2 regions of the Mesorhizobium sp. M0062 genome follow, and region 1 is predicted to be linked to the other one. Evidence: riboswitches for the same ligand, from Rfam matches in the RefSeq annotation. Region 1 holds a riboswitch; the other holds the start of a gene.
The links. Region 1 has a riboswitch for thiamine pyrophosphate ahead of NKJ64_RS19655 (YkoF family thiamine/hydroxymethylpyrimidine-binding protein). Riboswitches for the same ligand answer to the same signal wherever they lie in the genome.
Positions count from the first base shown of each region.

Region 2: it holds a riboswitch for thiamine pyrophosphate, as region 1 does, so the genes downstream of both, thiB (thiamine ABC transporter substrate binding subunit) here and NKJ64_RS19655 (YkoF family thiamine/hydroxymethylpyrimidine-binding protein) in region 1, are expected to answer to the same signal.

Region 1 covers NZ_JAMYUO010000016.1:104,850-119,910, forward strand. The annotation lists gene NKJ64_RS19595 (HNH endonuclease) at 1-635, opposite strand, end outside; gene NKJ64_RS19600 (DUF763 domain-containing protein) at 880-2,154, shown strand; gene NKJ64_RS19605 (COG3904 family protein) at 2,301-3,068, shown strand; gene NKJ64_RS19610 (NmrA family NAD(P)-binding protein) at 3,126-4,010, opposite strand; gene NKJ64_RS19615 (hypothetical protein) at 4,214-4,522, shown strand; gene NKJ64_RS19620 (DUF6456 domain-containing protein) at 4,590-5,189, opposite strand; gene NKJ64_RS19625 (hypothetical protein) at 5,517-6,209, opposite strand; gene NKJ64_RS19630 (hypothetical protein) at 6,294-6,668, opposite strand; gene NKJ64_RS19635 (LexA family transcriptional regulator) at 6,749-7,411, shown strand; gene NKJ64_RS19640 (ABC transporter substrate-binding protein) at 7,584-8,591, opposite strand; gene NKJ64_RS19645 (ABC transporter ATP-binding protein) at 8,588-9,370, opposite strand; gene NKJ64_RS19650 (ABC transporter permease) at 9,367-10,209, opposite strand; gene NKJ64_RS19655 (YkoF family thiamine/hydroxymethylpyrimidine-binding protein) at 10,465-11,073, opposite strand; TPP riboswitch at 11,064-11,176, opposite strand; partial or broken gene NKJ64_RS19660 (GSU2403 family nucleotidyltransferase fold protein) at 11,387-11,776, shown strand; gene NKJ64_RS19665 (hypothetical protein) at 12,042-12,293, shown strand; gene NKJ64_RS19670 (DUF2934 domain-containing protein) at 12,450-12,689, opposite strand; gene NKJ64_RS19675 (hypothetical protein) at 12,782-12,997, opposite strand; gene NKJ64_RS19680 (DUF1236 domain-containing protein) at 13,096-13,425, opposite strand; gene NKJ64_RS19685 (hypothetical protein) at 13,767-14,069, opposite strand; gene NKJ64_RS19690 (hypothetical protein) at 14,230-14,559, shown strand; gene NKJ64_RS19700 (hypothetical protein) at 14,700-14,930, shown strand; gene NKJ64_RS19705 (hypothetical protein) at 14,951-15,061, opposite strand, start outside.
Region 2 covers NZ_JAMYUO010000004.1:163,175-178,235, forward strand. The annotation lists gene NKJ64_RS06920 (helicase-related protein) at 1-1,897, shown strand, start outside; gene NKJ64_RS06925 (RNA-binding S4 domain-containing protein) at 1,915-2,301, shown strand; gene fdxA (ferredoxin FdxA) at 2,555-2,893, shown strand; gene NKJ64_RS06935 (CarD family transcriptional regulator) at 3,320-3,901, shown strand; gene NKJ64_RS06940 (amino acid ABC transporter ATP-binding protein) at 4,098-4,865, opposite strand; gene NKJ64_RS06945 (amino acid ABC transporter permease) at 4,862-5,542, opposite strand; partial or broken gene NKJ64_RS06950 (amino acid ABC transporter substrate-binding protein) at 5,680-6,449, opposite strand; gene NKJ64_RS06955 (RNA polymerase factor sigma-32) at 6,847-7,704, shown strand; gene NKJ64_RS06960 (M48 family metalloprotease) at 7,801-9,207, opposite strand; gene thiQ (thiamine ABC transporter ATP-binding protein) at 9,539-10,303, opposite strand; gene thiP (thiamine/thiamine pyrophosphate ABC transporter permease) at 10,300-11,898, opposite strand; gene thiB (thiamine ABC transporter substrate binding subunit) at 12,119-13,126, opposite strand; TPP riboswitch at 13,170-13,284, opposite strand; gene NKJ64_RS06980 (thiamine diphosphokinase) at 13,447-14,106, shown strand; gene NKJ64_RS06985 (ABC-F family ATP-binding cassette domain-containing protein) at 14,108-15,061, shown strand, end outside.

The DNA of each region.
Region 1 (15,061 bases):
ATGGCTTCGACATTGGAACGAAATTTACCTTGGCCGCGACGAGCTTGAATGACGCTCGTCTTTACAGTGTCCTCGAGTTGGAGGTCGTCTCGGATACGGCGCTCAACGACGTCCTCTAAAATTTCATTGACGACATCGAAAGTGAGACTGTTTGCGCCACCACGCCTCAGAGCTTCGCGGTCGAAAGCTGTACCCGCGACAATGGTGTGAAACACCTCTTGCGATACGCTCGCGAGATAGGCGTTTTGACGGCCTGATCCGGAGTTTGGGTCGATGGGCGAGTATCGGGGAGGCAGAAGCGGACCCAATTCGCCAATTATGTCCGACGGGCGCACCGTCGGCAGGAGCGGCGCCCAATACACCGGGAGAAGCCAACCTTCCTCGTTCCAATTGGCTCCAGTGTTCTTGAACTCCGGTGGTTTCGGTGCTGTGAATGCAAACTCCGCTACCCGACCAATATAGCGCACGGCTTGACCGAAAAAAGACAACACGAGGTCACCAGGTGTCGCCCGACGCATATTTTTGTAGAACTCGCTGCGTGCCCCATTCTTCTGAGTTTTGGGCGACCAGAGATATTGCCCGTCGATCTCTTGGCAGGCGGTCTGACTGTGATTTACCCACCAGAATTGCGACATCGTTTTTGATTTTAATAGTTGCCGTCGGCTGGGTAAGCTCTATTCGAGACCTGTCTCGCCTACAAGCATGGAGCCGACCTTATTGCCAGGTGCGACAGGCGGCGTAACTGCATCTTTCGGCGAGACGCCAAGAAGAGCGTAGGGCGACGATAGTCGCCGCCCCCACCCCACTTGCAAATCGCCCCCCAAATGCCATCTAGATCACAGGCGCACCGCCGGTGCGCCTTAGCCACGGAGCTTTCACTTGACGCAGCGAAGCGGCAGTGCGGATTTGCCGCTGCATGGCGGGCGGGTTCCGAAATGGCTGGGCGATCGCATGACGCGGCTGGGCGCGGTGTTGTGCGAGGCGATCATCCATCACTATGGCCGCGACGAGCTGTTGCGGCGGCTGGCGCATCCGTTCTGGTTCCAGTCTTTCGGCGCCGTCATGGGCATGGACTGGCACTCCTCGGGCATCACCACCTCGGTCGTCGGCGCGCTGAAGCGCGGGCTGAACCCGATGTCGCGCGAGCTCGGCATCCATGTCTGCGGCGGGCGCGGCGCGCATTCGCGCAAGACGCCGCAGGAGCTGACCGCGATCGGCGAACGCGTCGGCATCGATGGCGCGGCACTCGCCACCGCCAGCCGCCTGGTCGCCAAAGTGGACAGTGCGGCCGTGCAGGACGGCTTCGACCTCTATCTGCACGGCTTCATCGTCACCGACGACAGCCGCTGGGTGGTGGTGCAGCAAGGCATGAACGGCGACAGCCGCCAGGCGCGGCGCTATCACTGGCTGTCGGAAGGGCTGACAAGCTTCGTCGACCAGCCGCATGCGGCGATCGAGGGCGAGCGGCAGGGCGAGATCGTCAACCTGACCGACCATCGCGCCGCGCCGTCACGTAGCGGCCAGATCGACCTGTTGAAGACCATGAGCCCGGAACGGATCCTCGACGAGCTTGCCGTGCTGGAGCCGCCGCCGAAAGCAGCGCCTGCGAAACCGGCGGCGCAGCCGATGCTGCCCAATCTGGTGATGCCGGCGCATCACGACGTGCGCGAGAGCGACATCGTCATGCACCGGCTGCATGGCAACATTTCCGCGGCAATAGAAAGCGGGCCGGCCGATTTTCCCGAGCTGCTGCTGGTGCCCGGCGTCGGCGCGCGCACGGTGCGGGCGCTGGCCATGGTGGCGGAAGTGGTGCATGGCGCGCCCTGCCGCTTCTCCGATCCGGCGCGCTTTTCGCTTGCCCATGGCGGCAAGGACCGCCACCCCTTCCCGGTGCCGCTGAAAGTCTATGACGAGACGATTGCGGTGCTGAAATCGGCCGTCGGCAAGGCCAAGCTCGGCCGCGAGGAAGAGCTCGGCGCGCTGCAGCGGCTGGATGGCGAAGCGCGGCGGCTGGAGCGCTACGTCACCGGGCCAAGCCTTAAGGAGATCGTCGCCGGCGAGTTCGACCAGTCGCACCTGCTTGGAGGGCGCAGTGTGTTCGGGTGGGAGGGGGCGGCGGAAAGCGACGACGGTTCAGACAGGGGCCGCCAGTAGCGCCTGTCCATCATGCAGAGATAGTGCGCGGCCCATAGAAACACGTGCTCGGCTTGTTTTGATAATGCTTGCAAAGACCCATTTCTCAAGTGATGCTCTGCCAGGCGAGGCTCGGCATGAAGACATTCGCATGGACGTTGGTTTTCGTGCTGCTGGCGATTGGCGGCGCGATCGCCCAAACGACGCCTGAGCCTGCCATACTGGCATATACACCGCCGATGCACTTCGTCGTTGTACGCAACAGCACGCCAGGATGCGAGCCGACATGCCCGGAATGGATTTCGGCGGAAGGTCACATCGTGGCCGGCACGCCAGCTTTGCTGAAGGCTTTGCTGAAAAAACTCGGCCCCCGCAAATTGCCTTTGGCGTTGAATTCCCCGGGCGGCGAGACCGATGCGGCGATGGCGCTTGGCCATATGATCCGCGCCAGCGGGCTCGACACGATGGTTGGCAAGACGGAGTTCTCCGAATGCGCGCCAGACACAAAAGCCTGCGGGCCGGGCGACCTCCGCTTCGGCGTCGCCAACCCCGTCGGCGCAGTCTGTTCGTCAGCTTGTACGATGGTTCTTGCGGGCGGCGTACGGCGCCTGGCAGACAGCCGCGCCTTTGTCGGCATTCACCGGATCATGCTGCCGACCGCCAAGAAAATCCACGGCAAGAAGACCATCGTCCTCGTTCCGATACCCAAATGGTATGAACGCAAAGTCGACAGCTATTTCACCGAGATGGAAGCAGGTTCGTGGATCGTATCGGCCATGCAAAAAATACCCGACGACAGCATACGATACCTCGTGACATACGAACTTTTGGACCTGAATCTGATAACCGAAGCCGGTCACGGCGACACGCGCACCTCCATCGATATCTGCAAGACCACGCCGCCGGCGGGCAACTGCCGAACGGTCAGGCAATAGGAATAGCGGGCCACGTAGGTCGTCGAAGCGCCTGTTTCTCAACAGCAACCCTTCACTTTACGCGGCACCCTTCAACAGGTCTTCCGGCCGGCCCTCGACGAGCGCAGCAATATAGCTTTCCAGGCTGGTCGTGCCGCGCTCCGGGTTTTCCGGCTCCGCCGGCTTGTCCAGCGTGGCCCCGGTCATGCGGGTGTAGGACTCGGCCGCCGCTTTGGAGAAGCCGAGTTTTTCGTAGGTTTCTGTCCAGCGCTCGCGCGGCACCGTGACCACGCGCACGTTTTTGCGCAACGCCGCACTGAAGGCTGCGGCGACATCGGCGGCTGAGTAGCGCCGAGGGCCCTCGATATAGTGCGTGCCGGTCTTGTCCGTCGGCTCCAGCAGACGTCTCGCCGCGGCCTCGCCGAGATCCTGCGGCGCCACCATCGGCAGCTCGAAATCCGCCGGGAAGAAGGAGGTGATGACGCCGTCGCGCCGCGCCGTCTCCAGGGCCTGATCCCAGTTGCTCATGTAATAGGCGGCGCGGTTGATGCTTGCCGGAATGGCCTGGGCCTTCAGCTTCTGCTCGAGGCCGTAAAGGACGGTGAGATCGCCGACACCCTCGCCGGCCTGCGCGCCGTAGGTCGATTCCGCCACCAGCTTTTCGAGGCCGGAGCCCTCCAGCGCCGCCGCAATGGCGCCAACCGTCTTGCGCTCCTCGGCGTCGGTGTCGGTCGATGGATCGGCCGGCGGGTTGAGCAGAAACGCCCGCTTGCCGCGCCGCAAGACTTCACGCAGCGCCTCGACATCGAGCACATCGGCAACCGCGGCCTCCGCGCCCTGTTCAACCAACCATGCGGCCTTCGACTCGTCGCGCGTCACCACCGTGACATCCTCGCCCTGCCGCAACAGCGCCATTGCCGCCGCCGAGCCGACATGGCCGGTACCTCCAAGAATGACATGCATGGTCTCGTCCTTCCCTTGCTGATTCATGCCGGATTAATGGCTGGGGCGGCGAAGGGTTCAAAAATCCGGGGACGATGCTGACAGGAGGTGACGCCGGCTTTCCTCGCAATGCACGGCGCAGGGGTCGTTCGCATCTTGCAAAATTATGGAACGAGGTCGTGCCCAGCGAGTTATATTAGCGCAACCTTGAATAGGAGGCAGCTATGAGAAAGCTCCTGCTTGCTTCGGCTATCGCTATCACTGCGGCGGCGGCGATGATCGCTCCGGCGAATGCCGGCGGGCGCGTCGTGATCGGCATCGGCAACGGCTACTATGACGATGACTACAATGACAGCTATGGCGACTATTACGATCGCTACGCTCCTCGCCCCTACTACCAGTATAATGCCTACGATAACGGCTTCAGGTACCACAGGTATCACAGGCACCATCGCCATTGCCGCATAGAGTTGGTCAAGCATTGGCGCCATCATCACAGGATCGTCGAGGAAATTCGCGTTTGCGAACGGTGATCCGATAGGGTGAAACCGGTTCGGCCGGCATCTGCCGGCCGGCCGCTTCACCACGCGGCTGCCGGCCTTATCGCGGCTTCCGCATCAGCATCATCCCGTAATCCACGGCCAAAAGGTCGAGCCCGACCTTCAACATCTTCACCACCACATCTCGTCCCTCGCCGGTGCGCTCGGCGAGCGCCTTCACCGACTGGCCTTCGAGGCAGATTTTGCGAACCACCTCCGCCACTTCCCAGTGGGCCAGGGCGGCGACGGCGTGAGCATGAGCGCGGCCGGCGTTGAGCACGCGGTCGGGGATGCCGCCATTGATGCGGCCGCCGTCAATGCGCTCTTCCCACGGCATCGGCCGCAGCCCGTCACGCGAGGCGCGCTCGAAATCGTCGCGAAACCGCTGGCCGGCCTCACGCTGCTGGCGGGTCAGCGAGGTGATGCCGACCAGCGGATCGACATTGCGCACCCGCACGATGCCGCCGGTCGCGGTGTAGCCGTCATTGGAGACCTCGTAGACGCGCCGCGCCTCTTCGGTGCCGACGCTCAACCGCTTGCGGCCGAAGCGATCGTCCTTCAGCGCGAAATCATGGCCGATCTCGCGGCGGATGCGCACCTGCTCGGCTTCGCCCGCAGGCAATTTCGGCGGTTTGGCTTTCTGCGCGGTTTTTTTGCTCATCGGGGGATCCTTGTGGGATTGGGTTGTTGAGCCGGAAGGTTGGCGTTCCTTCGCGCCCCCTCTGCCCTGCCGGGCATCTCCCCCACTTGGGGGGAGATCGGATGTCGCGTCGGCTTTCGCCAATCACCACCGCCGTTGGAAGGCAGTGCGGGCGAGCTGCCAATCTCCCCCCGCGTGGGGGTTGAGGAGTGGTCCGCGAAGCGGACGGAAAGCCAATTGCTTGGCTTCCCGAGCGACGAACGTCCGGCAGGACAGAGGGGGGCGCTGTCCCGCCGGCTTTCGGTCATTGGTGGGGTCGTCCGGAGGCGAGGAACGGAGCCCAGCCGCTCACACCACCTCCGCCACAGGTCGGTGGAAACGCGTCTGATGATATTCGCAGTAGCTTTTCAGCGCCCTTGTGCGCAGGCCGCAGCACAGCATCTCCAATCCCGGCCGGCTGCCGGGAGGGTCTTTGTCGGGGTCTTCCTCCAGCGTCAGGTCGAGCGGCGCGCGGCAGCGGTCGAACAGGCAGTCGATGAAGCGCATGGCGGCGACATGCGGCTGACGCCCGAGCGAAGCAGGGCGCGGCGCCGACACATTGAAGCGGTAGATTTCGCCGTCCACCACCAGCCGTCCTTCGCCCGGGATCGAGGGCGCCGGACGGGCTGGCAACAGAGGCCTGGCCGATGGCTGACGGCTCGGTTTGGCGGCCGGTTTGACCGGCGCGGCCTGCTTCGAAACTCCTACTTCCCTTACGAGCTTGCTTGGCTGCGCCGGCGGATTCCTCTTGGCGGTATTCTCGTTTGCCGCAGTCTTCCCCGTCGCATTCTTCCTCGGTCGGCCGCCGGACCTGCCGCCTCTGGGGTTGGCGAAGCCGATGGTCTTCAACGCGCTGTTGCGGTGGACGATGCCGATGATGGCATTGCGCGAGACCGGACTGCCGCGCAGCGCCGTGAAGCGGACGGCGATCCCTGTGGCCGACAGGCCATCCCTCAGCCAGACGGCGATCTCCTGCAATTCGGTGTCGGTATAGGCAGTCATGTCGGTATCCATTGATTGCGCGCGCAAGGCCGAGCGCCGGCCCCGAGGGCCCACGGGAAAAATCAGAGCGGATGGTCGGTGCGGTCAGCCGATACTGGCGGCCGGCAGCGAGCCGGCGAGATGCCGCAAGGCGGCTTCGGCGGCCGCTTTGGTGAGGGCGGAAACCGCCCTGCCCGTCAGCCGGTCGAACAGGATGACGGTGCCATCTTCCGTGCGGATGCAGGAGATGCCCTGCCCGCCGGAGACAGCCCTTGGCGCGCCGGCGGCGCCATGGGCTGAAGAGGTGGCCGGAGCCGGGAGAGGAGCGGCTCCGGCCGTTCCGGTCGATCGGGGGGACGACGGTTCGACCGGATCCGGGGCAGAAGCCCCGGTTTGCGTCCGGACCGGGGAGGAGGACAGCCCGGACGATGGGAGAAAGCTGAGGATGTCTGCGGAAACGCTTGCGATTTGTTCGATCATGCGCTAAGCGTACGATATGTACGAAACGTACGCAAGCGAAATCGTACATATTGGACGATAAATTTCAGGCAATTTGTACGATGCAGGAACCGAGGCACAGATTGCAGCAGGCGCGGGCGGAGGCGGGCTATGCCTCGCCGAGCGACGCCGCGCGGGCATTGCGCGACATCAACAAGAACACCCTGATCAGTCACGAGAACGGCAACCGGCCGCTGTCGCGCAAGGCGGCGGAGAAATACGGCCGCCTGTTCGGCGTCGATCCCGGCTGGCTCTTGTTCAACGGCGACGGCGGCAGCCTTTCGGGGGGCCATTTCGGCTTTGACGAGTCGGGCCGGCAGATCCCGATGCCGTCGCTGGCCACCGTCGACGTGCCCATCGTCTCATGGATCAGCGCCGGCGAACTCGGCAGCCAGGACATGGTGGTCAATCTCAGCGACTATCCGACCATCCCCACCACCGATCTGGAGCAGGGCCAATGGATTGCGCTGCGCGTCGACGGCCCGTCGATGAACAAGATCTCGCCACCGGATTCGATCATCTTCGTCAACCTCAGGGACAAGCGGCTGGTGACCAATGGCTGCTATGTCATTTCGGACGAAAGCGGCCAGGCCACCTACAAGCGCTATCGCCCCAACGAGAACCCGCCCTTCCAGCCGGCCTCCTACATGGACATCCCGCCGCCGGCGCTCGAAGGCGCCATCACCATCATCGGCCGGGTGAAGCGCTCGATGATCGATATGTGAGGGAGAAGGCGGTGAGGCGCAATCTCCCCCCTCGAGGGGGAGATGGCCGGCAGGCCAGAGGGGGTCGCCGCGCGTAAGGCGCTGACGTCCTCTGTCCGCGATAGGAAGTCGCGTCAGGACGTACCGACCCCCTCTGTCGCCTTCGGCGACATCTCCCCCTCGAGGGGGGAGATTACGCTCCCAAAAACTCGTTCGTAAAATACCCCCCGAAATCCGGCTTCTCCTTCAGAGCCTTGCCATCGCCATCGAGCAATATGCCGGCCCTGAAGAGGTAGGTACCGATCGCCTCGATCTTGGCCCTGTCGATGGTGCCGATGACGCCGTCCTGGCTGCGCAAGAAATGCCCGTCGACGAGCATCTTCAGCGAAGCGTGGATCAGCGCCGGGTCGGTCAGCGCATCCTTGTTGGAAGCCATCAGCAGATCGCCGGCTTCCTGCGGGTGATCGCAGGCAAATTGGTAGCCGCGCCGCGTTGCCTCGACGAAGGCCGATGCGGCCTTCGGGTTTGCCTGGAGATAGGCATTGCTGGAGGCGATCAAGGTAGTGTGCTCGTCGGGCACGCCGTAGTCGGCGTAGCGGAAGCCGCGCTGCCTGACGCCTTTCAGCTCGGCAGCGACGCCTTCCCAGGTCGAGACCTCCAGCGTGAAGTCGACCGAGCCGTTGGCCAGCGCCTCATAGGCCGAGGTGCCTAATGTCACCGTCTCGAAAACGCCCTTGCCGCCATCGTGGCGGATGATGGTCGAGATCAGCGTGTTTTCCCAGGCGCTGCCGAAGCCGCCATAGGTCAGACCGTCGAGATTCCTGGGACTCTTGATCTCGCCGCGATCCGCGTTGAAGACCAACCGGCCGGTCTCCTGCTGGACCACGGCGTAGACCGCCTTGAGATCGGCGCCGGCAGCCCGCTGGGTGAACAGGCCGACGCCGGCAATGCCGAAATCGGCGATGCGGTTGGCGACCAGCGTGCCGCCGCCAGTATCGCCATAGGGCAGGATCTCAACATCGAGCCCGACCTCGTGGTAGAACCCTTTGTCGCGGGCAACGAACAGGCCGACATGGTTGGTGTTGACCGTCCAGTCGAGCGCGACGGTGATTTTTTGCGTAGCCGCATGAGCGCGAGAGGCAAGCGGCAGTCCGGCAGCCAGCGTCAGCAGCAAAGCCTGCCGGCGTGTGAATTCGGTCATGAAAAACTCCTTTGAGCGGTCTGCGGGAACGAGGGCCGGTCAGTCCCGGGATTGAGCAGCGTGTCGAGGATGTCGGCTTCGAGCGCGGCGGCCTGGCGCGCGGCATCGCTGCCGGTGGTGCGCGGGCGCGGCAGCGGCACGGCAATCTCGCCGATGATGCGGGCCGGCCGCGCCGACATCAGATAGATGCGATCGGAGAGGTAGACGGCTTCGCGCACGTCATGGGTGATCAGCAGCGCCGTCCAGCGTTGGCGCTGCCACATGCCTTCCAGCCAGCGCTGCATACCCGCGCGGGTCAGTGCATCCAGCGCGCCAAAGGGCTCGTCGAGCAGCAGCATGTCGCGCTGCTGCACCACGGTGCGCAAAAGGGCGGCGCGCTGGCGCATGCCGCCGGAAAGCTCGGCCGGCCAGGCGCGCTCGAAACCGGCAAGGCCGAACTCAGCGAACAACGGCGCGACGCGTTCGCGCGCCGCCTTGCGGCCAAGACCCTGCACTTCCAGCCCCAGCGTCACATTGTCGATGACGCGCCGCCACGGCATCAGCGCGTCGCGCTGCGGCATGAAGGCGAAGGGGCTGCCCTGCAATGGCGCGCCGTCGAAGCGCATGTCGCCCTCGCCTTTCAGCGCGCCGGTCAGCAACTGGAACAGCGTCGACTTGCCGGCGCCGGAAGGGCCGAGGATGGAGACGAACTCGCCGGCCGCGACATGAAGCGAAATGCCGGCGAGCACCTCAAGCGCGCCGAAGTTCTTCCTGATGTCCCGGAGTTCGAGCCGCGTCATTGACGGTTCTCTTCTGCAGCTTCAACCTTGCCGTCGCGGCTTTCGCTCCCTGCATTCTCCCAAGGCATGGCGAAGCGCTGGACGAGCACCGCAATGGCGAACAAGACAAGCGTGAGCGCGGCGCTGACGGCGACCGCGGCGAGCACCAGATCGGGCCGAAAGTTGTTCTTGGCATTGAGCATGTAGATGCCCAGCCCCTTCGCCGCCCCCGCATATTCGGCGAAGATCGCGCCGACGACGGCGTAGGTGATGGAGATGCGCAGCCCGGCGAAGAAATAGGGCAGCGCCGAAGGCAGGCGCGCCAGCCAGAAGATGCGCCAGCGCCCTGCCCCCATGGTGGCGAGCATCTGCGAAATCGCCTTGCTGGTCGCGGCAAAACCCTCGACCAGCGCCACCATCATCGGGAAGAAGGTAACGAGCGCCACAAGCAAGATTTTTGGCATCAGCCCGAAGCCGAACCACAGTACGATGAGCGGCGCAATCGCGACCAGCGGCAAGGTCTGGCTGACAATCAGCAGCGGAAACAGCGCGCGGCGCAGCGGGGCCAAGAAATCGACCAGCGCCGAAAGCACGAAGGCAGCGACCAACGAGCAGGCGAAGCCGGCTGATGTGGCGCGGATGGTGGGCAGCGTGTTGTCGGCAAGGGCAGCGCGATGCTCCCAGGCCTGCTGCAGCACGCGCGACGGCGCCGGCAGCATGGTGGGCGCAGCGCCACCATAGCGGGCGTAGAGCTCCCACGCCGCGAGGAGCAGGGCGGAGGCGCAGGCGGCGGGGATGGTCTTGGCGATGGCTGCGGCTAATCTCCCCCCTCGAGGGGGAGATGTCGCCGAAGGCGACAGAGGGGGTCGTCTCGCATAGAGCGCCCACGCCTTGCCGATGCGAAAAGGACGTCGGCGCTCCACGCGCTGGGACCCCCTCTGGCCTGCCGGCCATCTCCTGCTCGAGGGGGGAGATTCGTGGGCATCGCGGTCTTCGCCAATCGCCAATGGCTCCCCTCCTCTCTGTGCTGAGGGGTCAGAGGCATCTCCTCCACGCAATGGGTCAGATAAACCAGCCACGGCAATATCCTCAAGGAACGACGCTTGAGCCGCGGCTCAGACGGCGCTCGGGCTGTTCGCCGAGATCGTGATGTCGAGGGTGACGTGGCCGGCGCCGGGGCCGAAGCGGCAGAAGGCCTCGTTGAGCGTGGCAAACACCGCACCGGCATCGCCACGCAATTTGGTGCAGAAGTTCTTTGAGCGCTCAAAGACGCCGGACTGTTTCAGGAAATCGATGCAGCCGTAGATCTCGTCCATATGGTCGCCCGTGCCCATAACGTAGAGCGAGAACTGCGCCGCCACCGGCTGGCCGGTCGACGGCGTGGCCTGGACAGCGCGGATCGCGGCGATCTTGCGCTCGTCCAGCGGAATGGCGGGGCCGCCGGTCTCGTCGGAGCGGCAGATCGGATCGTCGGGCTCGCCCGGACAGCCGCGCGAGACCGCCGCCGAAAGCACGCAGTGCTTGCCGCTTTTGGCCGCCGCGACGAACAGGTCGCGCATGGCGGGAAACAGCACCTCGGGCGGCCCGACCATAAGGGTCGAGATGTCATCGGTTTCGATCCGCAGCCGGTCGCGCCAGGGATCGAGCGCGCCGAGCGCGCCGAGGATGACGCCGACGAAATCGTCGGTCATGGGATAAAGGGAAATCTGTGCGCCTGAAAACATCGCCCGCCTCGCTCCGCTGGTATTATCCAGATCAGCTTTAGGGTCCGAAGGCTTGCCGCCCTCATCTCAGCCCCGACGATACGGAGCACCCCTGTGGATGGGCGGGTTAAAGCACCGTTCGCGGCATTGGGGAAGCCGTTTGTTGAGGCACTGCGGGAAAGTGTTTTGGGCCAGACGTGCCGGGCGCCCGGGCGTTAACAGACGACTCGTCAGTTCGTTGCGTTATAACGTTTCCACGAACTTCTTATAACTGCGTTGAAATTCAAGCTGATAAACGTAATTATAAGAAAACGGCAGAGACTCCGCGCAGCCCTTACGGTTTCTGGATTTCCTTATCCGCGACCCCATCCGGACTGTGCTCCTGCATCGCTCGGGCTTGCCTGTGCTGGTCCCCTCGCCCCAGCGCTACGCCATCCACAAGCTGATCGTCGCCTCGCGACGCGGGCCGAGCGCTGGCGCCAAGCGGGAGAAGGATCTCCATCAAGCGCGCCTGCTGACCCAAGCGCTCGAAGCCACGCGTCGCCAGGACGACCTTGCCTTCGCCTTCATGGAAGCGTGGGACAAGGGCGAAAACTGGCGCGAGACGATCCGGGGCGGCTTGAACCTGTTCGACGCCGCCACGAGGGAAAACAGTCACACCATCCTGGGGAAATCCCTCCGCGAAATTGGTGCGACTCCTGAAGGATTCACGATGCGGGATTAGCTGAAGCGACCGCTGCTATATTCATTTCCATCGTCCCAACCGTACGAAATTGGCTTGACGCTTATTCGTACATAAAGTACGATATCTCTTTTCGCAGAGAGGAATGTCCTTGAGCACAGCGAACCATGTTGCCTTCGCCGATCTCTCTCGGCCTTTGCTGTCACCCCCGTCGTTGCCGCCGCCTTTGTTGCCGCCGCCTTTATTGCCGCCCCCTTTGTTGCCCTTGTCATTCGATCAGTGCGAACGCCTCGCCGGGGCTTGGCGAATGGCCAGCCAAGACATCGCCGACGACATCCGCTTCATCCGCCAATATCTGAAAGTCGTTGCCGATAAGGACGAGAGGCTGTCGACCGGCACCCTTGTTCACAGCCGCGCCTATGTCGAGGCCTGCGCCGGCTGGCTGCCACAGACTGTAACGCGCTATCTGCGCCACCTGCGCCAGATCACCGAATGCGAACTGGCCATGACAGCTGCCGGCATTCGCTTTGCGCTGTCGAGTTATGCCTGGGAGGCATGAGGGCGCCTGTCGCCAAACACAAGGAATTGCGCTGCCCGTCGCAGGCGCAATTCGTCAGGTTGAGAGGCTCGGGCGCGCCTGAACGGCGGGCGCCAAGGATGGCCCCGGCCAGCGAATTCCGGCCTTGCTTTATTTCGACTGGCCTTATTTCTGGCCTTATTTCGATTTGGCTTTGCCGGACTTTGCGGCGGCAGGCTTCGCCGCCTTTGGCTTGGCGGCTGCCTTGGCGGGCTTGGCGTCAGCTTTCTTCGCCGCGTTTTTGGGCTTGGCGACCGCGCCATCGACTTCAGCCGTGGCCTGCTCCCAGTGTTCCTGATGCGCGCCTTCAGGCCGGCCGGCCTTTTCCCAGATCTCGTGCGCGCGCTGGCGAATGCGGTCCTGTTTGTCGTCCGTCACTTAAGCCTCCGTGGTTGGGTCCGGTCGGTTGGTCCAGATTCCACGAAAACATTAGCCGAAAATTCGGCCGGCGTCTTGAGTGACGAGACATCTCAGCGCGGGTCGGAAATCACCGCAACGCCGAGCAGCGCCGCTTTCTTGACGATCAGCCCCGCGAGGTCGGCATCCGAACGATCGGTGCCGGTGCGCTCCCGCAGGAGCGCGATCGCTTCCTTCATCGATAACAGCGCCGTGTTGCGCTCGGCCAGCAACTTGTCGCAACACGCCGCAACATTGGCGGAGTTCGGGGTCTCGACATGCGGCAACATGGCAATTCTCCTTTCATCATGTTCGTCATTCGGCCCTGCCGCCCTTTTGGGAAGAACGACAGGGCCGTATCACCGATGAATGGTTAGGTTGTCGAGCGTTACTCGACCACCTCGACAATCCTGCGCGTGCTGGGGTCGACCAACACGGTATGGTTGTCGACCACGGCGTATCTGTACTGGACGTCGGGAACCTCCTGCAGCTCGACAGTGTCAGGCAAGGCAGTGCCGACATTCAATTCGACGCCGAGCAGATTGACCGAGGCAAGCGGATGTTTCTTTACGTATTGGTGCACGACCGTGCGCTGTTCCGGGGTGATGATCACCTGCTGCTGTGCCGGCTGCGTGACGATGACCTCGTCGGCGGCGGCAATACCGATACCAGCGATCATGGCGAGCCCGGCGACGGCGGGAATAAGGATGGTTTTCATCTTCGTCTCCTGTCGTTGTTGGCGAGCTCCGCCGTGTTCCCGCGCGAGGCGAAAACAGCGCAAATCGAGGTGGCGGGCTCCTGGAGGCAAACGCAGCCGGTACGGTCTTGTTCCGCAAGCGGAGACTAAATTGATCGGCTTCCCGGTCATGCCAGCAGAACCCGCACCCGCAAGATTCGCATTGAAGCACAATCCCTCAGGAGACCTTCGACATGGATGATGCACGGCTCCAATTCCGGTGGCGATTGCGGCCGGCGCCGGCATTGATCCGGTGACCGCGTCGCCCGGCCAAGACCGGAACCGACCGCCTTCGTGCCACGCCGTGAAGTTTCAAGCAAAGGTCATTGCTTCGGCGGCTGCGCAGGCACCTCGCCAGGCTTGATCACCGGCGTCTTGCCCTGGTCCGGCGGCGGCTGCGTCATATCCTGGTCACCACTGGGCGGCGGCTGCAGCACGCCGCCGCAGGGACCGAGCGTGCTGGTCGATTCGCCGCCGCCATTGGCGACCGGCGGCTTCTGACCATCGTCCTGAGGCTGCGCCTGGCAAGGCGCGGCAGGGCCGTGCTGGTCGCCATTGTCCTGCGCAGCCGCCGGGTCGGCCAGCGCCAAGAGCAGCACGCATGGGATGAGGGGGAAAGTCTTCATGGTCCAGCTCCTCTGGATTCATCTCCTTGGCAAAGCAGACTAGTCCCTGGCAAAGCAGACTGGCGGCAATTGGTTCCACGGAGATGGAGTGGTTGCCGGAACCTGACAGCCGGAAGTGAGTTCCACCTTCTCGACGCAAAGCCGCCCGGAGGAGGCAATCATGGAAGAACGAAACAGAAAACCCAATGACGAGGTCGAGGCGCCGCCGAGCAAAAACGATGCCCGCGACAGGATCGCCAATGATGAAGTGGAAGCGCCGACGCCGCGCCGGCAGGATTGGGATGCGCTGCGTGGCGCAACGGTCCTACCCGACGGAGCAGATGAGGAAAGCCTGCCGGACACCACCGGTGTCGAGAAGGAAGGCGAACTGCCCGAGGAGGATGACGACAACCCCTACCAGGACAGTGACGATGCCTTGCCCGACGACGCCGAGGAAGCCGCCATTGGTCACGACCTGGCGAGGCGCGGCGGCCCGTTCGACGACGTGTAAGGCAGCGACCGCGGACTTTCGAGAGGTTTCCCGGGACGTCCACGCCGTCACCAGTTGGACCAAGTATGAGCTGAAGGCGATGCCGGAGCATCGCGATATTTCGAAGGATCCGGCTGGCCGGATCCTTCGTTTAAGGCGCCTTGGCGGTTTGGCTTAGCCCTTGTGGTCAAGGGCTGGACGGCGACAATCTCGGCACCTTCGACAGCCGAGAAGCAGCCGAGAAGCACGAACGAGAAGCCCAATATTTCAAGCGCCGTCGAGGCCGCTCGCCTGAAATCTTCAAAGTGCGCAAGAAATCCCCGCCGCGGGCGGTGCAGACACGCTCCGGCATCGCGGCGCTGCGAACCGGGCCATCGACCGCCGGCACTTGAGTGCCGACGGGCTCTGACCTTCAATTCGACCCGGGATCGCCGAGCGCCTCGGTGACGAAGGACGCCGCGATCAGGTCGTCGGCGTCGAGGCGTAGGGAGCCTTCGACACCTCCCATGATGGCTGCGACCTT
Region 2 (15,061 bases), on a different contig from region 1:
GCTTGGCTCCGACGGCACGCTGCGCTGGATCGGCGCGCCGATCGGCACGCTGGTTGCCGGCGAGGACGCGCTGAAGCCGCGCCTGGTGCTTTTGGCCGACGAGCAGTTGACCGGTCCCGCCCGCGACAAGGTCGCCGCGCGCGCCGAGCGCTTCGTCAATTTCCAGATCGAATCCTTGCTGAAGCCGCTGGTCGACTTGAAGAATGCCGAGCAGATCGCCGGCATCGGCCGTGGCATCGCCTTCCAGCTCGTCGAGCATTTCGGCCTCATCAACCGCCGCGACATCGCCGAGGAAATGAAGTCGCTCGACCAGGAGGGTCGCGCCGCCTTGCGCCGGCTCGGTGTGCGCTTCGGCGCCTACCACGTCTTCGTGCCGGCGCTGATCAAGCCGGCGCCCGCCGGACTGATCACGCTTTTGTGGGCGCTGAAGAACGACGGCAAGGACAAGCCCGGCTTTGGCGACGTCGTGCACGCGCTGGCCTCCGGCCGCACCTCGGTGGTCATCGATCCGGCTTTCGACAAGAGCTTCTACAAGCTCGCCGGCTACCGTAATCTCGGCCGCCGCGCCGTGCGCATCGACATTCTGGAACGGCTGGCCGACCTGATCCGGCCTGCGACCAACTGGAGGCCCGGTCTGGGACAGCGCCCGGACGGCGCCTATGACGGCCAGTCCTTCATGGTGACGCCGCCGATGATGTCCATCCTCGGCGCCACCGCCGACGACATGGAAGAGATCCTGAAAGGTCTCGGCTATCGCGCCGAGCCGAAGCCGCCGGCAGAGGTCAAGGCGCGGCTGGAAGCACAGGACAACGCGGCGCGGGAAGCGGCTGCCGCCAAGCTGGCTGCGGACGCGGCTGCAAAAGCTGAACAGGCCAAGGCGACGGAAGCCGCTGCAAGCGAAGCCGTCGCTGAAGCGCCGGCCGTTGGATCGGAGCCGGATGCGGTTGCCGCCGCTGAGCCTGCGGCTGAGCAGCCCGTCGCCGAAGCCGCAGCGGAGGCTGTTGCTGCGGACGCTCAGCCGGGCGCGCCTCCCGAGGGTTCGGAGCCAACTGCGGCCGTTGAAGCCACCGCCGAAGCTCCAGCCATCGCGGAAGCAACGGCAGAGCCCGTCGCGGAAGAACAGGTCGAAGCTCCCCAAGTCGAAGCCCCCATAGAAATCACGGAAGAAGCTCCGGCTGTTGCAGAAGCTGACGACACCGTCCCCGAAAGCGCCGACGCCACCGTCGCCGAAAACGCCGACGCCCTTACCTCCCCCTCGATGGGGGAGGTCGCGGCGCGAAGCGACGCGGGTGGGGGTGACAGCGCTGACGAAACCGATAGTGCAGACCGCGTAGCCGATGCAGGCGCAACCGCCGACGCCGGCGCTGCCCCCACCCCGGCGCTGCGCGCCGACCCTCCCCACGAGGGGGAGGGTGGAAGCGCTGAGCCTGTCCCCGAGGCCGAAGCGCCAAAGCCCATCTTGCTGTGGCGGCAGGGTCGTTTCGAGCAGCGCCCGCGCCATCGTCAAGGCCGGGACAATCGCCCGCGTAACGGCCAGGCTGGCCGCGCCGATGCGCCGGCCGACGCTGCCGGCGGACAGCCGGCACCGGGCGAACGGCCGGCCTATCAGGGCCGGCGCGACCAGCGCGACGGTGCCGCCAAGCCACGCTTCGACCGTTCGAAGTTCAAGCCCAAGCCGCAGGCCGAGGGCGAACAGCGCCGCGACGGCAAGCCGCAAGGCGAGCGTCCGCGCGAGGGCCGGCCTGACTGGAAAGGCGGCAGGCCGGAAGGCAAAGGCGGACCGCAAGGCGCCAAGCCGGCTTTCCAAGCCAAGCCACGCGAGGAACGCCCTGCGCGCTTCGATCCGGACTCGCCCTTCGCCAAGCTCGCCGCATTGCGCGACCAGCTGAAGAAATAAGCCCCAGGTTCGCTGCGATGGTTGCTGAAGGTCGTCAGCGCATCGACAAGTGGCTGTTCTTTTCGCGCGCGATAAAATCGCGCTCGCTGGCGGCCAAGCTGGTTGTCGCCGGACGCGTCCGCATCAACAGCGACAAAGCAGCGCAGGCCTCCGATCTGGTCAAGCCTGGCGACGTTTTGACCATTACGCACGAGCGCCGCATTTTCATTTGGAAGGTGCTTGGCACCGGCGTGCGGCGCGGTCCGGCCGAGGAAGCGCGCACGCTCTACGAGGACATGTCCCCGCCGCCGGCGCCGAAAGGCGAGGCTGTTGCCGATGCCATTCCGGCGCTGCGCGACGCCGGCAGCGGCCGGCCGACCAAGAAAGAGCGCAGGCAAACCGACCGGCTGTTCGGCGAAGACTGAAGCCTTGGCCGTCTGCGCCATGCCGGCGGTCTGGAATTTCATTCCGGACACGCGGGCCCCGCCTGCAATGGCTGCCCTTGCAAGCGGCAGGCAAAGGCGTTACCTCACCAAAAAAGCCGCCGCATCGGCCCGAAAATCGGAAATCGATTTTTCGGAAGGCACGATGCGCAGATTCAAAGTGTCAGAGCGTACTTTGTGCGTCCAATTGGACGCACGTCGCTCTAGCAAGAACGGGACGTCCCGGAGCCGACCAATGACCTATGTCGTGACCGACAACTGCATCAAATGCAAGTACATGGACTGCATCGAGGTCTGTCCGGTCGACTGCTTCTACGAGGGCGAGAACATGCTTGTCATACATCCCGACGAGTGCATCGACTGCGGCGTCTGCGAACCGGAATGCCCGGCCGATGCAATCAAGCCCGACACCGAGCCGGGCCTCGACAAATGGCTGCAGGTCAACACCGAATACGCCGAGAAATGGCCCAACATCACCGCCAAGAAGGAGCCTCCGGCAGATGCCAAGAGCTTCGACGGCGAAGCCGGCAAGTTCGAGAAATATTTCTCCGCCGAGCCAGGCGAAGGCGACTGAGCACATGACGCTGGAATCGGAATCGATTTCGGAAAGGGTGATGCGCAAAGCAAAAAAGTGCGGCCTATTGGATCGTCATAACGCTGCGTAACGCGCATCATACATTAACTGCCTTGACAGGCGGCGATGGCGCTCGACCTTCGCGTTTGCAGCAAAACCTTGATTCTTCCGACTTTTTGTGCTACACCAGTTGAAACATGCCGGTGACACAACGTCGATTTATGGCGCAAGCGCCCCAAATCACTGAAAGGTGAAATCCCCAATCGGACCAGAGCGATCTGGGCCAGGCAGTCGCTATGTATGCGGTTTGCCGGTCCCGGCTTTTTCCGATGGGTTCATCTGTTGTGCGGCTAACGATCGGTGTCCCCGGTCGCATGCGTTCGGACCGGCAGGCCGCCGGTGCCACAACAAGGAGTTCAGGGCGTAATGGCAACGATCACCCCGCAGAAGAAGTCCACCTCGGCACGCCACGGTTTCAAGACCGGCGAGTACATCGTCTATCCGGCACACGGCGTCGGCCAGATCGTCTCGATCGACGAGCAGGAAGTTGCGGGCCACAAGCTGGAACTGTTCGTCATCGACTTCCAGAAGGACAAGATGCGCCTGAAGGTTCCGGTCGCCAAGGCGACCTCCATCGGCATGCGCAAGCTGTCGGAAGAGGATTATGTCGAGCGCGCGCTGAAGGTCGTGCAGGGCCGCGCCCGCGTCAAGCGCACCATGTGGTCGCGCCGTGCGCAGGAATATGATGCCAAGATCAATTCGGGCGACCTGATCTCGATCTCGGAAGTCGTGCGCGACCTCTACCGTGCCGACAACCAGCCGGAACAGTCCTATTCCGAGCGTCAGCTCTATGAGGCGGCACTCGACCGCATGGCGCGCGAGATCGCGGCAGTCAACCGCATGTCGGAAACCGAAGCCGTGCGCCTGATCGAGGTCAACCTCAACAAGGGCCCGAAGCGCGGCGCCAAGGCCGACAATGAGGAAGCCGAGCAGGAAGAAGCTGCCTGATCGCTTTCACCGTCGAAATCATGAAAAACCCGGCCTTGTGCCGGGTTTTTGTTTTTACCCCCTTGTGGGGTTCCAAGGACGGGCGAGACCCGTGGCTCGCCCAGCCAGGGTCGCTGCGAAGCAGCGAGGATGGGGACGACACCAGACCGCACCCGGACCTTCCGTCCGACCTCCCCACAAGGGGAACGTAGAAGGCTCAGCCGCCGGCTTCCTTCTCCGCCTCCTGCTTCAGCGTCGCAATAAAACGCTTGGTCCGTTCCCGCTCCGGATTGCTGAACACCACGGTGGACGGCCCCTTCTCGACGACGACACCAGCATCGAGGAACACCACCTCCTGCGCGATCTTGGAGGCAAGGCGAAGGTCGTGCGTGGCCATCACCATGGTGGTGCCTTCGCTGGCGAGTTTTCCGAGCACGTCGACCACTTCCTGCGCCAGTTCCGGATCGAGCGCCGAGGTCGGCTCGTCGCAAAGCAGAACCTTGGGCGACGGCGCCAGGGCGCGGGCGATGGCCACACGCTGCTGCTGGCCGCCCGACAGCGTTGCCGGCCAATCGTCCGCCTTGTGCGCCATGCCGACCTTCTCGAGCAGCGCCAGTGCCCGCTCGCGCGCCTTTGCCGTCGGCCATTTGAGCACCGTCACCAGGCCTTCCATGACGTTCTCGATCGCGGTGCGATGCGGGAACAGCTGGAAGTTCTGGAACACCATGCCGGTCTGCAGCCGCAGGCGCTGGATGTCGCGGCTGGGGATCTTGATGCCGGGACGGAATTCCAGCGTCTCGTCGCCGATGCGCACCATGCCCGAGGTCGGGATCTCCAACAGGTTGATGCAGCGCAGCAGAGTGCTCTTGCCACCGCCGGAGGGACCGACAAGCGCGGTGACGCTGCCTTCGGCAATGGTGACCGTCACGCCCTTCAGCACCAGATTGTCGCCGAAGCGCTTTTCGATATCGGTGAGGCCGATCATGAGCGCGCCTCCAGGAAGCCGCCATAGCGGTTGAGCCGCTCCTCCAGCCGCGTCTGCAAGGCCGAAAGCACCGAGCTCATCGCCAGATAAAGGATCGCCGCCTCGACATAGAGGATCAGCGGTTCATAGGTGGTGGCGACGATGCGCTGCGCCGCCTGGAACATCTCCGGCACGGTGATGGCGGCGGCCAGCGACGTATCCTTGACCAGCGAGATGAAGGTGTTGGACAGCGGCGGCACGGCGACGCGGCCGGCTTGCGGCAGGATGGTGCGCCGCATCGCCTGGCTCCAGGTCATGCCGATCGAATAGGCCGCTTCCCACTGGCCCTTCGGCACCGAGCCGATCACGGCGCGGATAATTTCCGAACTGTAGGCGCCTATGTTGAGGGTGAAGCCAATCAGCGCCGCCGGAAAAGCGTCCAGCAATATGCCGACCGAAGGCAGGCCGTAAAAGATCAGGAACAGCTGCACCAGAAGCGGCGTGCCGCGGAAGATCCAGACATAGAAGCGGACCACGGCAACCAGAGGCTTGGGACCGAACAGCCGCACCAGGGCGACAACCAGGCCGACGAACAGGCCGAGTGCGAACGACAGCAATGTCAGCGGTACGGTGAAGATCAACGCCGCCCACAGCAGTGTCGGCAACGAGTCCAGCATCAGGTGTAGCCAGTGCGGCACGAACGGCTCCTCCCCCACAGACCGCCGCGGTGACGGCAGTGCGATTGTGTGCTTCTCATATCATGCGAAAAACGGCGAGCCGTCAAAGACGGCCCGCCGCTATTGGTCATTGCCGGCAAACCGCCGGGAGATGGTCTTTACTGCGAGACATCCTGGCCGAAATAGGTATCGGCGATCCTCTTGTAGGTGCCGTCGGCCTTGATGTCGGCCAGCGCCTTGTTGATCGCCGCGACCAGCTCCGGATCACCCTTGCGCACGATGACGCCGGAATAGTCGGCGTTCTCTTCCTGCGCGGCGATCTTCACATTGGCGTCCGGCTTGTGCTTCTTGAAGTCGAGGAAAGACAGGCTGTCATTGATGGTGGCGTCGGCGCGGCCGGTGAGCAGCAGCTGGATCGACTGGTCGAAGCCGTCGGTGCCGACGAGTTCGGCGCCGTTGGTCTCGGCGAGCTTGCCGAAATTCGATGTCAACGACTGTGCCGACTTCTTGCCCTTGAGGTCGGCGTCTTGATGTCGGTGTTGTCGCCGCGCACGATCAGCACGGCCTTGGAGGCGATGTAAGGATCGGAGAAATCGTACTTGGCCTTGCGCGCGTCGGTGATGCCGACCTCGTTGATCACGGCGTCGTAGCGGTTGGCGTCGAGGCCGGCGATCAGCCCGTCCCATTTGCCTTCGAGGAACTCGACCTTGACGCCGAGCTTGTCGCCGATCGCCTTGGCGATCTCGACGTCGAAGCCGACCAGCGCGCCGGAAGCATCATGATAGGTGAAGGGCGCATAGGTGCCTTCGGTGCCGACTTTGAGGGTGCCGGCCTGCTTGATCTGGTCAAGATTGGCGCCGGCATGGCCTGATGTAACAGCCAGAACCTGAAGCGTTCCGGCGACGATGAGCGAATTGAGCCATTTCATTTCTGTGTGATCCCGTCCTTGGCCGGTGTCCGGCGCTTGTGAGAGCCGGAAACTGACAGATACAGCGCAGCAAAATAAGGAACCAGATTTCAAAAAAACGGCGATCCAGAAATCAGATTCTCAAAGCAGCTCGGATCGGTGCCAATAGTCCCGATCTGCGGTGTCGATGCGCCCTGTCGGACCGCACAAAACAACCGCCATCGGCGGCGGAACCAATCCCCGGTGTGGCACGTTCATGGCTTGTTGTAGGGCGCCGCGTTTCCATTTCAAGAACCCTTGGCTGCGCTAGGCCCGAAGCAATTCCAGGAAAGTGGGAAAGCGGTTTCCTTCGGAATTGCGTCAAACAGAGATAACGGCCGCCAGGCCGTCCGAAAATGTCCGGGAGCAGGAGCGCGGCATGATCGAAGACACGGCAGGACGGACCATGGTCCGCACGGCAATGAAAGCCCCTTACCTCGAGCGCGATGAGGAACATGTTCTCGCCTTGCGCTGGAAGGAAGACCAGGATCAGCAGGCGCTGCATCAGATTACCGTCGCCCATATGCGGCTGGTCATCTCCATGGCTTCGAAATTCCGACATTACGGCCTGCCGCTCGGCGATCTGGTCCAGGAGGGCCATGTCGGGCTGCTGGAAGCAGCCGCGCGTTTCGAGCCGGAGCGCGAGGTGCGCTTCTCGACCTATGCGACATGGTGGATCCGCGCTTCGATGCAGGACTACATCCTGCGCAACTGGTCGATCGTTCGCGGCGGCACCTCTTCGGCGCAAAAGGCGCTGTTCTTCAACCTGCGGCGCCTGCGCGCCCGTCTTGCCAACGGCGCCGAGCCGATCTCTAACGCCACGCTCTACCGCGAAGTCTCGGTAGCCCTCGGCGTCTCCGAGGCCGATGTCGAGAAGATGGATTCCAGGCTTTCAGCACCTGACTCTTCGCTCAACGCACCCCTCGCCGATGAGGCCGGTACCACCGAGCGGATGGACTTCCTGATTTCGGACGATCCATTGCCTGACGAGGTCGCCGGCGACACCATCGACGTCGAACGGCGCCTGATGTGGCTGAAGACGGCGCTCCGCGCGCTCAATGCCCGCGAACTCAGGATCATCGAGGAGCGTCGGCTGACCGACGAAGGTGCGACGCTTGAGGCGCTCGGCGAGACGCTCGGCATTTCCAAGGAGCGTGTCCGCCAGATCGAGGCCCGCGCCATGGAAAAGCTCAAGCTCGCGCTGGTCAAGCAGAACCCCGAATTCATGGCAGCGTGAGATTGCCAGGAACAGGGGTACCGCCCCGAGTTATCTCAGAAAAGTTATCTCAGAAAAAAGCACTACGAAGGCTGGGGTTTCTGACGAAGACCGGCGCTATCTGTCCGTGACGATCTTGACCTTGTCGCCGGCCGAAACCGAGGCGCCCGGCGACATCGCGTTGAGCACGCGGAACAGATCGAGCTTGCGGTCGACGCCGACCATCTGCGCCGAAAGTGTGCCCATCGTCTGCCCGGCCTGTACCGTGACGACGCGGATATGCAGCGGCTTCAGTGCCGCTTTCTCGGCGGGGCTGAGCACGCGGAACGAACCGCTGACCGAGCGTGCCACCGGATCGAGTGTCGTGCTGGCCGAGGGGGCCGCTGTCAAAAGCCGGTAGACTTGGCCGCCGGCGCGGATCACCGCAATGTCGAACTGCCAGCCATCGGCGCCGGCGTGCGCTGTCGCCGCCTCGTTGCCGTCGATCGTCTCCTGGCGCACACTGGTCTCGTCGAGACCGGCCACCCAGCCGCTTCTGATGTAGTCGGTCAGCGCACGATCCTTGTCGATCGACACACCGTCGAAGCGGATCGCCATGTCGCCGGGACCGGTCGCCGTCACCGCCGCCGCCGAATTGTCGATGATGAAGCCGTCGGGCACCGTGAACGAAACGCCGAGGCCCGGATGCAGGAAGGTCTGGCCGCGCACATAGCCCTCTTCCGGCGTGTCGCCATAGAGCAGGCCGTCTATCCCGGCCAGGAAGGAATCGCGGTCGCGGGTGCCGATGCCCGGCGCGCCGAACTGGCGGGCGTGGCGCTGCGCCAGATCAATTCGCTGCGGCGTGTTGGGGTGCGTAGCCAGGAAGTCGAGGCTGGCGTCGGTGGCGCCGCTGATCGAGCGGAAATCGGTATAGGCCGACATCGACTGCAGGAAACGCCCGGCGGCATAGGGATCGTAACCCGCCTCGCCGATCGATTTGATGCCGATCGCGTCTGCCTCCAGCTCCTGGTTGCGCGAGAACTGCGCCAGCCTCAGCTTGCCGCGGATCAATGCCTGCTTGGCGGTCGGACTGTCGCCCAGCACATCGGAGACCACCTTGGTCGCCAGGCCTTCCTCGGCCTCGAGCTGCTGTCGCTGCAGACCGTGATTGGCGGTGACGTGGCCCATCTCATGCGCGATGACGGCGGCGAGTTCGGCCGAATCATTGGCCAGCGCCAGCAGGCCGCGGGTGACGTAGAGATAGCCGCCCGGCAGCGCGAAAGCGTTGACGTTTGGCGAATTGAGGATGGTGATGCGATAGGTCTGGGTCGGATTGGCCGACACCACGGTCAGGCTGCCGACAACCTTGGCCACCATGCGCTCGAGCTTGGGATCGGAATATTCGCCGCCATAGGTGGCAAGGATGCGCGGATGCTGTGCCTTCGCCAGTTCGGCAAGCTTGCTGTTGGCGGCGACATTGTCGACCGTGATCGGCTTGTCGGAAGGCTGGAAGCCAGATTCCTGCACTTCGGGAGGCGTGAACATCTGGCAGCTGGCCAGCGCCACGGCAAGGCCGGCCAGCGCGAGGAAGCGCACCAGCGGTCTGCGTTTCAAAGTGTCAGTGCCGGTCGGCAGCACGGCGTTCCTTCAGCTCTCGGCGCATGATTTGGACCGGGGTCCGCGCCAGCGAAAAATCGGTTTTCGTTGGCAATCCTGCACACATCAAAAAACCTACAGCGTTTACGCATCCGGCCGGATGCGGCGCTGTAGGGGGCAAATCACGGCTCGTGCCGGACCAGTACTAAGCGGACCTAGCCACATCAGCTGGACCATGGCAAGCAAGCGCCACATCACCTGTAGCCGGTTTGGTCGTAAATTATGTCCGCTTCCGGGCAATATCGCGTGATCCGCCCGAACTTGCGCCGATATAGCGCCGAAACGCTTCAGGGCCAGTGCCGTCGAAAAAATCGGCGGCAGGTCCCGTCGCGGCAACCCTGCCATTGTCCAGAAAAACCATCTGCTCGCCGATACGGCGAGCGTCTTCCGGCTGATGCGTGACGAACAGCACCGTCATCGCCCGCTCGGCATGAACGCCGGCCACCAGGTCGAGCATGTCGTCGCGCAGTGCTGGCCCGAGCGAAGCGAACGGCTCGTCGAGCAGCAGCACTGGCCGGTCGCGCACCAGAACGCGGGCGAGCGCTACGCGCTGCCTTTCGCCGCCGGAGAGTTCGCGCGGCAGGCGCATCTCCTTGCCGGCCAGGCCGACGCGGTCAAGCGCCTCGGCGATTGCGGCGCGATCGGCGTCGGTCAGGTTGAGCGATGGCGAGCGGCCGAGCCCGACATTCTTCTCCACCGAGAGATGAGCAAACAGATTGTTTTCCTGGAATACCATCGACACCGGCCGCGCCGAAGGCGGCTCGGCGCCGACATCGGCGCCGCCGATCAGCACACGACCGGACTCCGGCGTCTCGAAACCAGCCACCAGATTGAGCAAGGTCGATTTGCCCGAACCACTTGCCCCCATGATGGCGGTGATCTTAGATGTATGGAATTCGACATCGAACAGGAATGACGTTTCGCCATAGCTGAACGAGACCTTGTCCAGCCGGACAGTCGTGCCTTTCTCCACAGCGGACGTCACGATCTCTCTCCCCGTCCCAGCCAGTCTGCCGCGACCACCAATGCAAGGCAGACCGCCCCGAGCAGCAAAGCCAGCCCGGCAGCATCGGCCGTGCGATAGCTGCCCGTGCGCGCCAGCAGGAGATAGGGCAAGGTCTGTACCGAATCGCTGCCGAACAGCGCGATGACGCCGAGATCGCCGAGCGACAGTGCCATGGCGAAGGCAAAGCCGGTGGCCAGCGGCCGCCGGAGCGATGGCCAGTCGACCAGAAGCAGCCGGTTCCAGCCCGCAATGCCGAGCTGCGCGCACAGCTTTTCGTGGCGCTCGCTCGCCGCATCATAGGCCGGGCGCATCGCGCGGATGGCAAAGGGCATCGCCATCACCGCATTGACGATGACGACCATGACCGGCGCGATGGCAAAGACATCGCTGACCGTGCGCAGCAGGAGAAACCAGCCGGCGCCGATGACAATGGGCGGCACGACGAGGACGAAGCCGGCGCCGGTGTCGGTGGCATGTTCGAGCAATGAACGGGCACTGGACCGGCGGCGCAGCGACAGTGCCCGCCGAGCCATGATCAGCGACAGCGACAGCGCCACCGAAAGTAGCGCCGCCGAGAGGGCGAGACCGGCGCTGGTCAGGGTCGCCTGACGCACGGCACTCTCGCCCGCCAGCCGGCCGAGATCGGCGCCGAGGCCGGACGCGACGGTGGCCGCCATTGGTCCGGCGACGAACAGCAAGGCGAGCACGATCAGGACGGCGTTGAACGCTGTTTCTGCTTTGCCGGCCAAGTGATAGCGGCGCGGCGCGACAGGCAAATTGGCGTCGCCGGTCACATTGGCGCCGAGCCGCGTCAGCGCCAGCATGACGGCGAAAGTCAGCGCGATCTGTAGCACCGTCAGCGTCACCGCTCGCGCCGGATCGAAGTCGAAACGCAGCGCCTGATAGATGGCGACTTCCAGCGTCGTCGCCGCCGGCCCGCCGCCGAGGATCAGGACGATGGTGAAGGAGGTGATGCAAAGCATGAAGACAAGCCCGGCGACGCCCGGCAGCGCGGCGCGCAGCACCGGCCACTCGATCAGCCGGAAGGCTGGCCTCGCCCCCATGCCGAGCTGGCTCGCCAGCCGCCATTGATCGGCCGGCACCGTTCCCAGCGCTTCGAGGAACAGCCGGGTGGCCAGCGGCAGGTTGAAGAAGACGTGGGCGACGAGGATGCCCGACAGCCCATAGATGTCGGGCCAGCTCTGGCCACCGATCGCGGCGAAATAACCGGCGCGGCCATAGAGCGCCAGTATTCCCAGCGCTCCGACAATTGCCGGCAAGGCAAGGGGCACAGTGAATAGCTGCAGGATGAAGCCGCGTCCGAAGAAGCGCGGATGCCGCGACAGCGCCCGGGCGACGAAGAGCGCCGGTACGGCGGAAAGCAGAGTCGAGAGCGCAGCCTGCCAGAGCGTGAAGCGGACAACGCGCAGGAGATAGAGGTCAAAGGCGGACGCGGCGCCGGAAAGGTCGTGCGCGCCTTCGCGGATAAGGCCGGCGAAGGCGCCACCGATCAGCAGCGCGATTGCCGCAAGCGCGACAATGCCGGCCGTGATGCGGGGGTCAGAGCGTTGCACTCTTTACCGGGCGTCGCGTTCCTTCGCGCCCCCCTCTGTCCTGCCGGACATCTCCCCCACGAGGGGGGAGATTGGCGGTTTTAGCGCTCCGCTCATTCCTGCAGCTTCGGAGATTGGCGAAAGTCAACGTAAAGGCCAATCTCCCCCCTCGTGGGGGAGATGTCCGGCAGGACAGAGGGGGGCGCCGTAGAGCACTCATCTTTTGACTATACAGCCAAATCTACTTGCTCATCACCGCCAGCCATTCATCCACCCAGGCCTTGCGATTTGCCGCGACCTCTTCCGGGCTGAACAGCAAGGTCTTCGCCGGCTTGACCAGCCTATCAAAAGCCGGATTGAGCGGCTTGTCGGTTTTCCCGGCCGGGAACATCCAGTTGGTCTCCGGAATGACATCCTGGAATTTCGGCCCGGTCATGAAGGCCAGGAACTTCGCCGCCAGCGGATTCTTCGCGCCCGTGGTGGTGATGCCGGCGACCTCGACCTGCAGATACTCGCCTTCCTCGAACGAGGCCGCCTGGTAGCGCCCGGTGTTCTCGGCCACCATGTGGTAGGCCGGCGACGTCGTATAGGAAAGCACCATCGGCGCCTCGCCCTTGGAGAACAGGCCATAGGCCTCGCTCCAGCCCGGCGTCACCGTCAGCACTTTGCCCTTGAGTTTCGCCCAGGCTTCCGGCGCCTTGTCGCCATAGACCGACTTGACCCACAGCAGCAGGCCGAGGCCCGGCGTCGACGTCCTCGGATCCTGGATGACGATCTTGTCGGCGGCATCGCCCTCGACCAGTTCCTTCAGGCTCTTCGGCGGGCTCTTCAGCTTTTCGGTGTCGTAGACGACGGCGAAATAACCATAATCGTAGGGCACGAAAGTGTCGTCGCTCCAGCCGCCCGGCACGTTGTTTTCAGCCACCGCGCCATGTGGGACAAACAGGCCGGAAGCCTTGGCTTCCGCGGTGAGGTTGGTGTCGAGACCAAGCACGATATCGGCCTTGGTCGAGGCACCTTCGAGCTTGACGCGGTTGAGAAGTGCGACGCCGTCGGCGACCGAGACGAAGTCGACGCTGCAGCCACACTCGGCCTCGAATTCCTTCTTCACCTGGGGGCCTGGACCCCAGTCGGCAGTGAAACTCTCATAGGTATAGATCGTGAGTTTTTCCTGCGCGCACGCAGGGCTTGCCAGTAGCGAAACAGCAAGCCCCAGCGCTGGGACAAGACGGGACAAAAAAATGCGCATCGGCGCCTCCTTCATTCGTGTTGAAAGGAATTGAGGCGTCGGGCTGTCCGAAGCGTCTAATCCCTCCGCCGGTACAAACCGGATCAGGTTCAGCGGGTTGGCGAGACTGCCTCTCAGCCGGTCCGCGAAGATCGCGTCCGGCACCCCGTTAGAGCGTTTCGACACATAGGCCCGGCCAAGGTGCCACGCAAGCGGAAGTTTGCCCGAGCATGATCCCGGAAAGTGGAATCCGTTTCCGGAAAAAGATCATGCTCCAACAAAGAGTGACGGTGCCGCTCGGCCTTCCGTTTCGTCGGCGGGGCTGGTAAGGGCCAGCGGATATGAGCACATTCACCATCTTGCTTGGCGGCGATCTCGTCCGCACGCCGCGGCTCGACCGCCAGGTCGCGGGCACGCGCGTCATCGCCGCCGACGCCGGCATCGGTCATGCCCGCCTGATCGGCCTGATGCCGGAGCTGTGGGTCGGCGATTTCGATTCTGTGCCGGCGGACCTGCCTGCCGATCTCGCCGCCGTGCCGCGGGAGGTGTTTCCTCCCGAAAAGGACAAGACCGATGGCGAACTGGCGATCGCGGCGGCATTGGAACGCGGCGCCACCAGCCTGGTGCTGGCCGGCGCTTTCGGCGGCAAGCGCGCCGACCACGCCTTCCTCCATCTGGCGCTCAGCCTGCGGCTGGCCGAGGCCGGCACAAAAGTGCTGTTGACCAGCGGAGCGCAGGAAGGCGCCCCTCTGCTGCATGGCAAGGCCGGCTTCGACTATGCCGACGGAACGCTGTTTTCGGTGCTCGGCTTTTCCGATCTTTCGGGCCTCACCGTGTCCGGCGCGAAGTGGCCGCTCGACCATGTCGAGGTCTTGTTCGGCTCGTCGCTGACCATCTCGAACGAGGTCAAGTCCAACACGACCGGGGGCGGCCTCGAAATCGCGCTCGGCCATGGCCGCGCGCTGCTGCTCGCCCACCCCTACCCCTTGCCTGAAAGCTGACATGGCCCCGCCCCTTCTCAACCTCGACGGCATAAGACTGACCTTTGGCGGCACGCCGCTGCTCGATGGCGCCGAACTGACGGCGTCCGCCGGTGACAAGATCGCGCTCGTCGGCCGCAACGGCTCCGGCAAGTCGACGCTCCTGAAGATTGCTGCTGGTCTGATCGAGCCGCAAGACGGCGAGGTCTTCCGCCAGCCTTCGTCAACGGTGCGCTATCTCCCGCAAATGCCCGACATGGACGGCTTTGCCAATGTGCGCGCCTATGTCGAGGCGGGGCTTGGGCCTGCCGACGATCCCTACCGCGCCACATATCTGATGGAGCATCTCGGCCTCGCCGGCACGGAGAACCCCAACGATCTCTCCGGCGGCGAGGCGCGCCGCGCAGCACTTGCCCGCGTCATGGCGCCCGAACCCGATATTCTGCTGCTTGATGAGCCGACGAACCATCTCGATTTGTCGGTCATCGAATGGCTGGAAGAAGAGCTTGTCCGGACGTCTTCGGCGCTGATCGTCATCTCGCACGACCGTCGCTTCCTCGAACGCGTCTCGCGCGCCACTGTCTGGCTCGACCGTGGCCAGACCCGCCGCCTCGACAAGGGCTTTGGCCATTTCGAGGAATGGCGCGACCTTGTGCTGGAAGAGGAAGAGCGCGAACAGCACAAGCTCGGCCGCCAGATCGTGCGCGAGGAGCATTGGCTGCGCTATGGCGTGACGGCTCGCCGCAAACGCAACATGCGCCGCCTGGGCGAACTGCAGACCATGCGCCAGCGTTTTCGCGGCCATCGCGGCGCCGAGGGCTCGGCGACCATGGTGGCCAGCGACGCCGCCGAATCCGGCAAGCTGGTGATCGAGGCCAAGAACATCGAGAAGAGTTTTGGCGACCTGACCGTGGTCAAGGGCTTCTCGACCCGCATCCAGCGCGGCGATCGCGTCGGCCTTGTCGGGCCGAACGGC